Regions from separate parts of the Maridesulfovibrio gilichinskyi genome, predicted to be linked through region 1. Evidence: predicted binding sites of a transcription regulator. Region 1 holds the regulator's gene; each other region holds the start of a gene.

Evidence for each region. The regulator sigma-54, encoded in region 1, starts transcription at its own class of promoters, with help from an activator protein. The targets are predictions, from matches to a motif close to CTGGCACGGNNNNTGCTT.
Region 2: the regulator sigma-54 is predicted to act here: its motif matches at 2,012-2,029, upstream of B9N78_RS15400 (protoporphyrinogen/coproporphyrinogen oxidase).
Region 3: the regulator sigma-54 is predicted to act here: its motif matches at 1,360-1,377, upstream of ispD (2-C-methyl-D-erythritol 4-phosphate cytidylyltransferase).
Region 4: the regulator sigma-54 is predicted to act here: its motif matches at 1,558-1,575, upstream of gabT (4-aminobutyrate--2-oxoglutarate transaminase).

What each region holds. Positions count from the first base shown of each region.
Region 1 is NZ_FWZU01000008.1:62,378-65,533, reverse strand. Features, by position in the region: gene B9N78_RS17495 (PTS sugar transporter subunit IIA) at 1-275, opposite strand, end outside; gene hpf (ribosome hibernation-promoting factor, HPF/YfiA family) at 279-821, opposite strand; gene rpoN (RNA polymerase factor sigma-54) at 869-2,284, opposite strand; gene lptB (LPS export ABC transporter ATP-binding protein) at 2,657-3,156, opposite strand, start outside.
Region 2 is NZ_FWZU01000005.1:337,048-340,203, reverse strand. Features, by position in the region: gene pstC (phosphate ABC transporter permease subunit PstC) at 1-333, opposite strand, end outside; gene B9N78_RS15405 (PstS family phosphate ABC transporter substrate-binding protein) at 965-1,789, opposite strand; gene B9N78_RS15400 (protoporphyrinogen/coproporphyrinogen oxidase) at 2,072-3,156, shown strand, end outside.
Region 3 is NZ_FWZU01000005.1:455,031-458,186, reverse strand. Features, by position in the region: gene ispD (2-C-methyl-D-erythritol 4-phosphate cytidylyltransferase) at 1-1,182, opposite strand, end outside; RNA gene rnpB (RNase P RNA component class A) at 1,258-1,623, opposite strand; gene B9N78_RS15925 (zinc ribbon domain-containing protein) at 1,677-2,462, opposite strand; gene B9N78_RS15920 (Nif3-like dinuclear metal center hexameric protein) at 2,625-3,156, opposite strand, start outside.
Region 4 is NZ_FWZU01000004.1:415,726-418,881, reverse strand. Features, by position in the region: gene B9N78_RS13445 (ABC transporter substrate-binding protein) at 1-151, opposite strand, end outside; gene gabT (4-aminobutyrate--2-oxoglutarate transaminase) at 224-1,522, opposite strand; gene B9N78_RS13435 (sigma 54-interacting transcriptional regulator) at 1,833-3,156, opposite strand, start outside.

The DNA of each region.
Region 1 (3,156 bases):
AAAGCTTCAAAATCAATCCCGCTGCCGCTTCTACCGACAACTACAAAGATATCTTCAAGACAGTCCAATTTACCGTGGGGGATGGCAATGCCATCCCCTATACCGGTTGTTCCTAATTTTTCACGAGTCATAAGGACCTTGAGAGCGGTTTCAACATCTAGCTTAACACCTTTAGCATTAAGTACTGTCACCATTTCTCTCAGAACGCCTTCCTTATCAGAACTTTCAAGTTCAAAAAGGACCAGCTCCTTATCTAAATTATCATTTATTATCATCAATTAATATCCCGGATCAATCAACCCAAAGTCGCCATTCTTGCGACGGTAAATAACATTAACAGCTTCAGTATCTGCATTTCTGAAAACAAGGAATTCATGGTCGAGGGTCTGAAGCTGCATAGCGGCTTCCTCTACAGACATGGGCTTTGGCACAAACTGATCAGTTTCAACAATCGTAGGTTCAGACTTTTCGTCTTCCTCAGTTGTGAAGCTGATTACGTCCATACGCCCGGGGGCAGCTTCGATACGTCTGTGATCTCTCATCTTATCACGCATACGTCTAAGCTGAACTTCAAGCTTGGCAAGGACCAAATCTACAGTTGAATACATATCATCCGATGCTTCATATGCCGAGATATGAATATTATCGGAGCTGAAAATAACATCTGCAACGTGTCTGATCTTATCAACAGACAAGTTGACCTGCATTTCAGTATTATCAGGATTTGTTATAAACTTTTCAAGCTTAGTAAACCTGGTGTTCGCATATTCCTTCAAATGGTCAGACGGGTCAAAGTTCTTAAAAGTAAATGCAACATTCATATGAATCCTCCTTGAGTAAAGGGTGAATATGCTTTTCTACTGAACTGCTAGAATACCTGCTTCCTCTTGGATGAGGATTTAATTCCCATTGCAGTTCTGTATTTTGCTACAGTCCGTCTGGCGATGTTGACCTCAAGTTCAATCTTGAGCATCTCGGCTATTTTTTCATCACTCAGAGGTTTTTTACTATTTTCTTCGCCTATCAAAGACTTAATCAGAGCCTTAACAGATTCGGACCCGACTTGCGAACCGTCATCAAGTCCGAGAGCACTGTTAAAGAAAAATTTAAGCTCATAAATCCCATGCGGAGTCGACACATACTTGCTTGTCGTAATTCGGCTTACTGTAGATTCATGCATTTCAATATCTTCCGCCACCTCTTTAAGAATAAGCGGTTTGAGCTTTGATACTCCTTCCTGAAAAAAACCTCTTTGGAATCTGACTATTGATTCCAGAACCTTATAAAGAGTACGCTGCCGTTGGTAGAGACTCTTCATAAGCCACTGCGCTGAGCGCATCTTCTCCTGAAAATATTCTTTGTCTTCTCCCTTTGTCGAAGCCAGCGTTTCTACATAAAATGAATTCATCTGTAACTTTGGAAGACCGTCCTCGTTCAGGACTATAACAAAATCTCCGTCATATTCATATACATAAGCATCAGGACTGACATAGAAAGACTCTCCCCCAGAAAAACTTGAACCGGGAAGAGGATCAAGAGTTTGCATCAGGTCAATATAGCTCTTGAGATCTTCCATACTAAGCTTAAACTTTCGAGCAAGAGGCTTGTATCTATTCTTCTCTAAATCTTCTAAATGATCTCTAACCAGCGAAACAAGGATAGGGTCATCATCAAGACGCAGAACCTCTAGCTGAATAAGCAAACATTCCTGTGGGCTACGGGCTGCAACTCCGACAGGATCAAATCTTTGAATTCGGTTCAGAACCCTTTCAACATCTTCCATTTCGGCATGGCATGTCTCACAAATATCATCTAATTCAATTCGTAAAAACCCATTACTGCTTAAATTACCTATAATACACTCACCGACAACAAGCTCTTTCTCTGTAAAATTTGAAAGACACAGCTGCCACGATAAATGACCTTCAAGTGTGGTTGCCTTGGTCATCCGTGCTTCAAAAGACATCCCTTCGTCAAGAGACTCCGTTTCTTTAGTTCCGGCCTGCTTGGAAGTACTGGAAAATTCGCCGAGATAATTATCCCAGTCAGCCTCACGGGATATAGCAATATCTTCTGCCGTTGCGGTTCCTGCCTCAGTATCAGGGCTGTCAGTCCGTTCTAAAGCCTCAGCCTCTTCAAGTATAGGATTTTCAAGCAACTCCTGCTGAACAGTATCAAGCAGTTCTAATCGGGAGAGCTGCAACAATTTAATTGCCTGCTGCAACTGAGGAGTCATCACCAGCTGCTGCGAAAGCTTTAATTGTTGTCTAAGTTCCAGTCCCATATATTCCTGCCACCCTCTGATATGCTTAAGCAGTATCTTTTACATTATTCAGATCAATAAAATTGGCCTTCAACAAATTTTCAAAAAAAATGTTTTTCTTGTCGTTGAGCTTGATTTAAGTATGCCACACTAAGGAAGCTCATGCAAGAATTAGTACATATTTATCCGTAATTTCAGGACCTTTCAAATTTTAAAATTGTACATGAAAAAAGTGTACCAATGTTCTGCGTCAGTGTAAATCTACATTGGTAAATTTACTTAAATTGAGTGGGGGCTATAGCAAGAACCGATAAGATAAAATGGTCAGAATGCGCGCAAAATCTTCCGGCCAAAAGGGGGAATATGATCGTAAACAAAGCATGCAGCAAGAAATCAGAGACTGAAACTGTCTCCGAGGTATAAACGGCGTGCCTTGGAATTTTTTACAATGCTCGCCGGAGCACCGTTCAAAATTACGCGCCCTTCATATACCAAATAAGCCCGGTCACAGATACTTAATGTTTCTCTGACATTATGGTCTGAAATAAGAATTCCGAGTCCCATATCTTTGAGCGAAGAAATGATATCCTGAATTTCAATAACCGCGATAGGGTCAATCCCTGCAAACGGCTCATCAAGCAGAATGAATTTGGGATCATTAATAAGAGCCCTTGCAATCTCAAGACGGCGGCGCTCACCGCCGGAAAGGTAAAGAGCTTTCTGTTCTGCCAGCCGCAAAATTCCGAGCTGATCCAAAAGCTGATTCGCCCGCATAGGGATTGCTTTACCGGAAAGACCGGTATGCTCAATAATAATTTCCAGATTTTTACGAACTGAAAGCTTCTTAAATATAGAACTTTCCTGCGGAAGATAACTGATTCCATGCCTTGCTC
Region 2 (3,156 bases), on a different contig from region 1:
TACAACAGAGGGAAGAGCTGCGAGCATCTCAACAGCAGGCTTAACAATGTTGCGAATCTTTGCAGGAGCAATCTCAGCAAGATAAATAGCAGTCATTACACCCAGCGGTATTGCAATCATTGAAGACAGCAGTGTGACCGCTCCTGAGCCCACAATAAGCGGCCAGATTCCAAATGCAGCAGGGTCGTCTGTCGGATACCATTCAAATCCGAAAATGAAGTCTTTCACAGAAACGAAGTTAAAAGTAGGAAGCCCTTCTATAAATAAGAACATCATAATTAAAAACAGGACCAATATTGATGTGAATGCTGTGACAAGGAAAAATGAATGGATTAAACGCTCGGTAGACCTTCTGCTTAGATTTAAAGCTTTCAGGATGAAGAGGATAATGCCGATAAAACCGAGAATAGAACTCAGAATATACCACCCTTTACCTCTTGCAGTGATCATATTCTCAGCACTTTGCTTTATTATTGTAAGCAGTTCCGCGTTCGTGCCATCCTTGCTTTTATCCATGAAAGCACGATCGGTACGAACATATGCATAAATTTTATTTATTTCAGAATTAAGATTATCAACTCTGGCTTCTTTTTCAGCTTTAGACAGATTTGAACTTTCTGTTGTTTCTGCAACTTCATGAGTAGACAACATCATGACTTTCTTGAGAGCTCCGGCAGAGCTCATAGAATAGTCTCCCCGTTTAGCCACTTTCTCAGTGGAAGAAATAAAAATCTGTTCTGCGTCGGTAGAGCTGGAGAGTTTGTAGGCATATGCCCCGCTCATAACCGCAAGAATTATTAATAAGAAACAGATGGATCGGGACGTTATCACGACTATTCCCCTGATAAAAATTTTAAACTTTGTAAAAGTTACGCCATTTTAATTTTAGACTGAAAATTCTCCGGGAGCAGAAACCTCCCGGAGAATTGTTTTGGATTTAATAAAGTCCTAATTAACTGACGTACTATTTGGTTACTGGAATGAATCCGACTTCAGCAGCCTGTTTCTGACCGGCAGGGCTCATCATGTAATCGATAAGAGCCTTAGCTTCACCGGAAGGAGTACCGGGAGTGTAAAGATTGAGACCGCGAGCGATTGGATAAGTTTTATCTTTTGCGGTTTTAACAGAAGGCTCAACACCGTTTACAGAAACACCTTTGAGTTCTTTATTAAGATAAGCGAGACCTACGTATCCGATTGCTTTTTTGTTTTTAGAAACAGCCTGTGCAACAGCTCCGTTTGAAGCCTGAAGAAGAGCACCTGGGAATACACGGCTTTTATCGCCACCGGAGTGCATGATTTTATCTTTCCAGCAATCATAGGTACCGGAAGAAGTGTCACGGGAAATTACAACAATAGGTTCATCAGCTCCGCCTAGTTCTTTCCAGTTAGATACTTTACCTGTGTAAATATCTTTGAGTTGTGCGATAGTAAGAGCAGATACTGAGTTAGCAGGGTTTACAACAGGAACGATGCAGTCAAGAGCAACAATAAACTGTTCAGGTTTACGACCGTTGTCGGTAGCGGTCTGAATTTCAGCAGCTTTCATGTCACGGGACATCATTGCGATATCAGTTGTTCCGTCGATAAGAGCTTTTGCACCGTTACTTGATCCGCCACCGGAAATGGAGATGGAGACGCTGGGATTTGCAGCCATAAATGTTTCTGCACATTTCTGCATTAAAGGAAGAACAGTAGTAGATCCTTTAACCTGAAGAGATCCTGCAAAAGCAGATCCTGTAAACGCCATAACCATGATTGCAACTAAGGCGATAATTCTAGATTTCATTTTTTTCCCTCTGAATTTGGATTTTTGCAGACGCAGTTTCACCGTGTCCGTTTTTTGTTGTTGAAATAGGGTCTATCTGAACTTAGTTACAAACCTGTTACGGCCAAGAGAAAGGTACGTGACAGAGGAATTTATCTTCATTTATCGATTTTATGAGGACTTCACATTCTGCTCAATCTCGTAAACATAGACTCACGGCATATTTAAAAGTCTTTTCTGAGGCTGGCATACTCATTGCTATATTTTCACTAATTATTAATTCCAAAAGCCGGAGTAATTTCTGTGAAGATCAAATATGCCATAATCGGCGCGGGTCCAACGGGCCTTGGCGCAGCTAGAAGACTGAACGAACTTGGTGAAAAATCATTCATTGTACTGGAAAAAAATTCCTATGCGGGTGGGCTTGCTTCCAGTTTTACCGATGAAAAAGGTTTCACATGGGATATCGGCGGGCATGTAGTTTTCTCACATTATGAATATTATGATAATCTTTTAGTGGAAATCCTCGTAGATGAATATTTGGAACATCAACGTGAGTCTTGGGTAAAATCCGGCAAAGTATGGGTTCCTTATCCTTTTCAAAATAATATTAGATACTTACCTAACCAAAAAAAATGGGAATGCGTTCGCGGACTTCTCCCCGGAGAGCGGTCAGAAGAAGAGCCTGCCAACTTTTTTGAATGGATTATCAACACCTTCGGCAAAGGCATCGCCGACCATTTTATGCTGCCTTATAATTTTAAAGTATGGGCAACCTACCCGGAAATGATGTCATTTTCATGGATAGGTGAAAGAGTGAGCGTTATTGACCTTAAAACCGTCATAAAAAATATCCTTCTGGAGCGCGACCAGCTTTCATGGGGGCCGAACAACACATTCAGATTCCCTTTAAAAGGCGGAACAGGATCTATATATCGTAACCTTGCTGAAACTCTCAGTAATCATATTTTATATAACACAAGCGTTGTTTCTGTTGATCAAAAGAATAAAATCATCACGGATTCATTGGGTAATACATTTGAATATGAATTTCTGTTAAGCACAGCTCCTCTAGATATTTTAGTTACGAAATGGCTCGAAAAGTCACCTGAAACACTTATAAACGCCGCAGACATGCTGAAACATAACGGCGTAATAGTTGTCGGTATCGGCATATCAACTTCTAAAAAAGATTCCCGCTGCTGGATGTATTTTCCTGATGACAACAGTCCTTTTTACCGTGTTACAAATTTTCACAACTATTCACCGAACAACACGCCTGTTCCCGGACAGGGACGTGCTTTAATGTGCGAAGTTTCCTATTCTGAACATAAATTTGTTGATCAGAATAAGGTAGTTGATGACGTAGAAGAAGGTCTCGTCACGAC
Region 3 (3,156 bases), on a different contig from region 1:
AATGCCTTTTTTTTCACCGGTAAAACCGAGTTTTTCTTCGGTAGTTGCTTTTACATTAACCTGCGACTTATCAAGCCCCATGAGTGACGCAATATTTTTTTGAATAAGATTTCGGTGAGGGGAAAGCTTCGGTATCTGAGCGATGACGGTCAAATCGACATGAACTATTTCAACTCCGGCTTCATCAGCTTTTGCCAAAACTTCTGTAAGAATTATGCCGCTGGACATATTATCGCAGGCCGCGCTGGTATCAGGAAAATGGAGCCCGATATCACCGCCGCCGAAAAGGCCGAGAATAGCATCCGCAAGAGCATGCAGGAGAACATCTCCATCAGAGTGGGCAACAACCTCCGGTCCACCGGGAATCGGCACGCCGCCGATAACCATCGGCCGTCCGGAACCATATCGGTGCACATCGTATCCCCAGCCGACACAGGGAACGGGTGGAATTTTTTCTTCAAGTCTTTTCAAATCTTCAGGATTTGTAATCTTCACGTTCGACTCCTCTCCCTCACAAATATGGACTTTAACTCCGGCCGTTTCACTATCTTCTGACTGGCCCCCGAGCATTTCAACCATCGACGCGTCATCCGTTACATCCCACTCTTTCTCACCCGCCATTTTGTGTGCGGCAATAAGAACACGCAAAGAAAAGCCCTGCGGAGTTTGAACAGCGCGAAGGTTTGATCTAACCAAAGTTTGTTTGACAGTATCTCCGTCAATTTCTTTAATTGTATCAGTCACTTCAACTGCCGGAATAACAGCTGGAAGACCGCTTTTAAGCATATCTATAATATTGGAAGTGAGAGGACCTGAAGCAAAAGGACGGGCAGAGTCATGAACCAGAACATATTCACATTTGGGAGGTAAAACGCTGAGTCCGTTAAAAACGGAATCCTGACGCCTGACTCCTCCGGCTACAACTTTAAACGGCAGCCCGAGTGAATCCGATCCGTCAAACCCTGAAACAACTGTTTTCATTTCTTCAACCTGATCAGGCGGAAAAACAAAAACAAGTCCTGAAATACGCGGTGTATTTGAAAAAGTAATGGCAGAATGCCAGAAGAGCGGAAAGCCCTTCCATAAAAGAAATTGTTTTTTTACCCCGCCGACAGATGCAGCAAGGCGTGTTCCACTGCCTGCGGCTAAAATAACAGCCCAGACTTCACCGGATTTACTCATATAATTCTCCCTTATCCGCACTCTTCCCACGCCCGCAGGAAAAAATCAAATATGATCAAGGGAAGAGTCAAAAAAAGATGGAGTCGGACTGTAAGCCGGGTTTTGTTCCCGCAAAAACGGGATAATCATCATTCCTCTAGGACGTATGTTACCATACGCCTCAAGCAACCTACCCGAAAGCTTCAGCCGGGCCGGCCTCAAGCGCTTTTCTATTTGGTCTTGCTCCGGACGGGGTTTGCCTAGCCGGTCATGTCACCATGGCCGCTGGTGGGCTCTTACTCCACCGTTTCACCCTTACTCCGGTGTATAAAACACCGGGGCGGTCTGTTTTCTGTGGCACTTTCCCGGAATCACTTCCGCTGGGAGTTACCCAGCGCCCTGCCCTGCGGAGCCCGGACTTTCCTCCCCGGTGTTACCCGCGGCGATGATCTGTCCAACTCCATCAAAAAAAAGGGGAGTAAAACTCCCCTCAACTTTATTTAACTTTCAAATCTCTAGCTATCGTCTTCTGCGGCAGCGCCTTTTTTAGGCTTAGCTGCTTTTTTAGGCTTAACTACTTCCGGTTCTGGTTCACCAGGCAGCCAATAAGTAAGACGCTGACAGTTAGGACAGCTGATAATCTGCTTTCCTTCCTGTAGGCTGTTGTAAATCTGCGGAGGAATCATAATATTACAACCGGTACAAAAAGAGTCAATTACAGGAACGATTACCGGATGAGCTAAACGTGAGCGGATAAATTCATATCTGCCGAGAATCGGAGCAGGAACAACCTGTCCGCATTTAGATCTCTGCTTGTTAAGTTTATCAAGCTTAGACTGCGCACCGGCAAGTTTAGTTTTAAGTCCAATACGTTTTTCTGCAAGCTCTTCATTCAGAGCTTCGATTTTCGCATTATTCTCAGCATACATGTCGTTCTGGCGAGTAATTTCTTCCAGAACAGTTATTTTTTCTTCTTCGCGCAGTCTGTTGAGCTTTTCGAGGCTATCCATTTCACGCATCATTGCATGATATTCTTTAGTTGTGCCAACCAGCATCAACTTGCTTTTGCTCTTTTTGACTTTTACGCCATCATCTTCGATTTCAAATTCGAGCTTTTTCTGCTGCTCTTTCAGGTGGGCAAGTTTCTCTTCAAGCTGTTCTTTACGCTTTTCAAGCGCAGCATGGCGAGATTCTAGAGCTGCCACATCCTTGGGAGCCTGGTCGATTTCTGCTTCAAGAAGAAGAATGTCATCATCAACCTTTTGCAAAACTACAAGCTGTTCTACCTGTTTTTCATACATTATGGGTCCCCTTTTGCGAATGATTCATACAAATCTACGCTACATCGATGTTCGGAAACTAATGAGCAGTCTATGCCCGCCTGTCCCGTAATAAAAACACATTTAAAACTTCGTAAGGCCTATACGAAGCCCTAACTTTCTCTAGAGTTATAAAAGTCCTGCTTAGGACTTACAGACACCCTTTCCTTGCACATAATAGGCAAATGGATTGTGTCCGGTAAAAAATCTTACTTCAACGCCGTCTTCCAGATTCTGCTCTAAAACAACAGCAAAGCGGCGCATCATCTCCTCTTCAAGAGAAAAATGCCCCACATCCAGAACGGCTCCGACACTCTCTTGCGCCGAATGATATTTAACATCGCCGGTGATAAAAACATCCGCACCCTGTGCAAAAGCCTTATCCATAAGCGATGACCCTGAACCCGGGCACATGGCAACTCTTTTGACTTTCTCAGGAGCCGGTCCGCTGACTGCGATGACCTCGCACCCTGTAGCAAGAGCTACCCGTTCTACAAAATTTTCAAGAGGCAGAACAGATTCCAGATCGCCGATGCAGCCGTATCCGAGGATTTCACCCGCATCATTTTCTGCAACGACATCAAGAACCTTAAGATCCTGAAGCTCAAGCTCACGCCCAAGCCACGAGACAACTCCACCGAACTGAACATCAAGCGATGTGTGTGCGGCGCAAAGA
Region 4 (3,156 bases), on a different contig from region 1:
GTTTACCCTGCTGACCTACTGCCGCAGATGGACCGGAAAGAGGAAGGATGTTACCTACTTTGACCGTCTCGGTGGCCAAAGCAAATGAACTGAAACCAAGCACTAAGGCACAGAGAAGTCCCGTACCCACAAGCGATTTAAAAATTTTCATCTTTAATCTCCTTTTAAATGTGGTGTTTATAAAAAGAAAGAGGCCTGTAAAATGAACAGGCCTCTTTAATTATTAACTATATTCTGCAATTGCCTCTTCAAGAATGGAAAGACCTTTATTCAAAGTTTCCTCGTCTACAGAAAGAGGGACCAGTACTCTAAGTACATTGCCGAAGTTTCCGCAGGAGAGAAGGAGTAATTTCTTTTTAACAACATCAGCGACAATCTTTTTGGTCACAACTGCATCAGGAGTTTTGCTTTCACGATCAGCCACTATTTCAAGAGCGATCATTGCACCAAGTCCGCGCACTTCACCTATGATTGAATACTTGTCCTGCCATGCAAGGAAGGTTTTTTTAAGTTTATCACCAAGCACCTGTCCTTTTTCAAGGATACCGCCATCTTCGAGGGATTCAATAGATGCTAAGGCGGCAGCACATGACACGGGGTTTCCGCCGTAAGTTCCGCCGAGTCCGCCGGGATGCACGGCGTCCATAATTTCTTTTTTACCGACAACAGCAGAGATAGGCATTCCGCCGCCGATACTCTTAGCCATAGTGACGAGGTCAGCTTCGACTCCCCAGTGCTCCATGGCGCACATCTTACCTGTACGGCCGCCACCGCTCTGAATTTCATCGGCAACGAAATAAATGCCGTTGTCAGCACATATCTCTTTTATTCTGGGGAAATATTCTGGAGGAGGAACAAGGAATCCGCCTTCACCTGCGATAGGTTCGGCCACCAGTGCCGCAATGTTTTCAGGAGCGGCATTGCCGATAAACCATTTTTTGAACTGCTCAGCGCAATATACATCGCAGGAAGGATATTCTTTACCGTAAGGACAGCGGTAACAATAAGGATAAGGAATTCTGTAAATTTCAGGTGCGTAAGGACCAAAACCCAATTTGTATGGTTTAACCTTGCTGGTCATACTCATGGTGAGTAATGTTCTACCGTGGAAGCCGCCTTCATAAACGACAATTCCACTTTTACCACTGGCAAGTCTTGCAATTTTAACTGCATTCTCAACAGCTTCGGCCCCACTGTTAAGAAGGACAGCCTTCTTTTCAAAGTTTCCTGGAGTCATTTCGATAAGCTTTTCCGCCAGAGCGACATATGGCTCATACATGGCAATGTGAAAACAGGAATGGACCAGTTTTTCAGCCTGCGCCGTGATTGCGGCGACAACCTTTTCATTACAATGGCCGACATTGTTGACTCCGATTCCGCCAACAAAATCAATGTACTCTTCCCCGTCCACATCTGTAATGGTGGAATTTGAGGCATGATCTGCGAAAATCGGACCCAAGTTGCCGACTCCCAGAGCGACTGCCTTGTTTCTTCTTTCCAAGAGCTTTTCTGTCTTACTCATCTGTTTAACCGTCCTTTTTTGTGTTTGGTCACATAATGCATCTCCTGTGCCACATAAAATTATATAATAAAAACAGATAGATAACATAAACAAAAGCTTCAATTTAAGCCATTTTTGATTCAAATATGAATCAAAAATCACATATAAAAGATTTTTAAGAGTTTTTTGATTCAAATTTGAATCTTAAATTAACTGAAATATGATCAGATAAATATTTTAAGCAGCGTATTTATTAAATAAACACTTATATAATGGCATATTGCAGAAAAGACTGTACTACATAGATGTTGATACATTTATGAATCAAAGATCACTTAGAGTGGTTAAGTCCATGCTTTTTCAGCTTTCGCACAACTGAAGGCTGACTTGTATTTAGATATTCAGCCATTTCACGTGTGGTTCCGCATGTCTTCTTAGCTTCAATAAGAATATCGCGTTCAACTTTATCAAGCGCTTCCTGAAGGGATGCTCCGCGTTCAAAGCTAACTTCGCCACCCTCAGCACCATTAAGACTTTGCTCAAGATAGTTATCCAGTAACTGCTCTTCAGCCACTGCAACACCTTTTTTGATAAGACTGTCCAGCTCACGAATATTACCGGGAAATGAATAATTTTGTAGAGTTCTTAAACTCTTAGGAGAGAAGGTTTTAAATTTACCGTACCTTTCATTGTATTTTTTTAGAAACGCGGTTGCCAGCGCGAAAATATCTTCTACTCTTTCGCGCAGGGGAGGCATGGTCAGGGTAAATACATTTAATCGGTAAAAAAGATCTTTACGGAACTGCTTTTTAGTCACCTGCTCTTCCAGATCTTTATTGGTAGCAGCGATTATGACACAATTAATTTTTTTGGGAGTTGAGCCGCCTAGCGGAGTAAATTCTTTTTCATCGATACACTTAAGCAGTTTAGCCTGAACCGAGGGGGGCATTTCGCCAACTTCATCAAGAAAAAAAGTTCCGCCGTCAGCAAGAGCCATTAGTCCGGCTTTGCCTGTCTCCCTTGCTCCCGTGAAAGCTCCTTTTTCATAACCGAAAAGTTCCGCTTCAAAGAGCTGTTCGGGAACCGCCGCACAGTTGATTGCCAAAAAAGGCCCTGACGCTCTAGGACTCTGCTGATGCAGAAGTTTTGCCATTAGCGATTTGCCTGTACCGGATTCTCCAAGCAACAAAATACCCGACACCTCCAACTGGGACAATTTGAGAGCACTACCAAGCAAACGGCGTATGGATTTACTTTCAGCGATGAAAGCTCCTTTTCCGAGTTCCAGCATATTGAGACTGGTGATTTCCTTACGGGCTTTTTCGGTAATTTCTCTGGCAGTCTTCAAATGTTCCCGAAGATCAAGCAATTCAGTCACATCTCTTTCGTTCACAACAACCATGGAAAGAGTACCTTTCTTATCAAAAACCGGAGTACCGGTACAAAGCAGTTGCCGCCCTGTTTTAGTTATGTTTTGAAGCATACTGACCTGACGTTTTTTTTCCAAAACCTCCTTGGAGACAGATACATCAACAAAACCCTGCTTGACGATCACATCAATTCTCTTTCCAAGGACTTTACCGGCCTTCACTCCGTTAAGGTTTTCCGAAGCTTTATTTATATTGGTAACTATGCCGTCGCCGCTGGTAACCCAT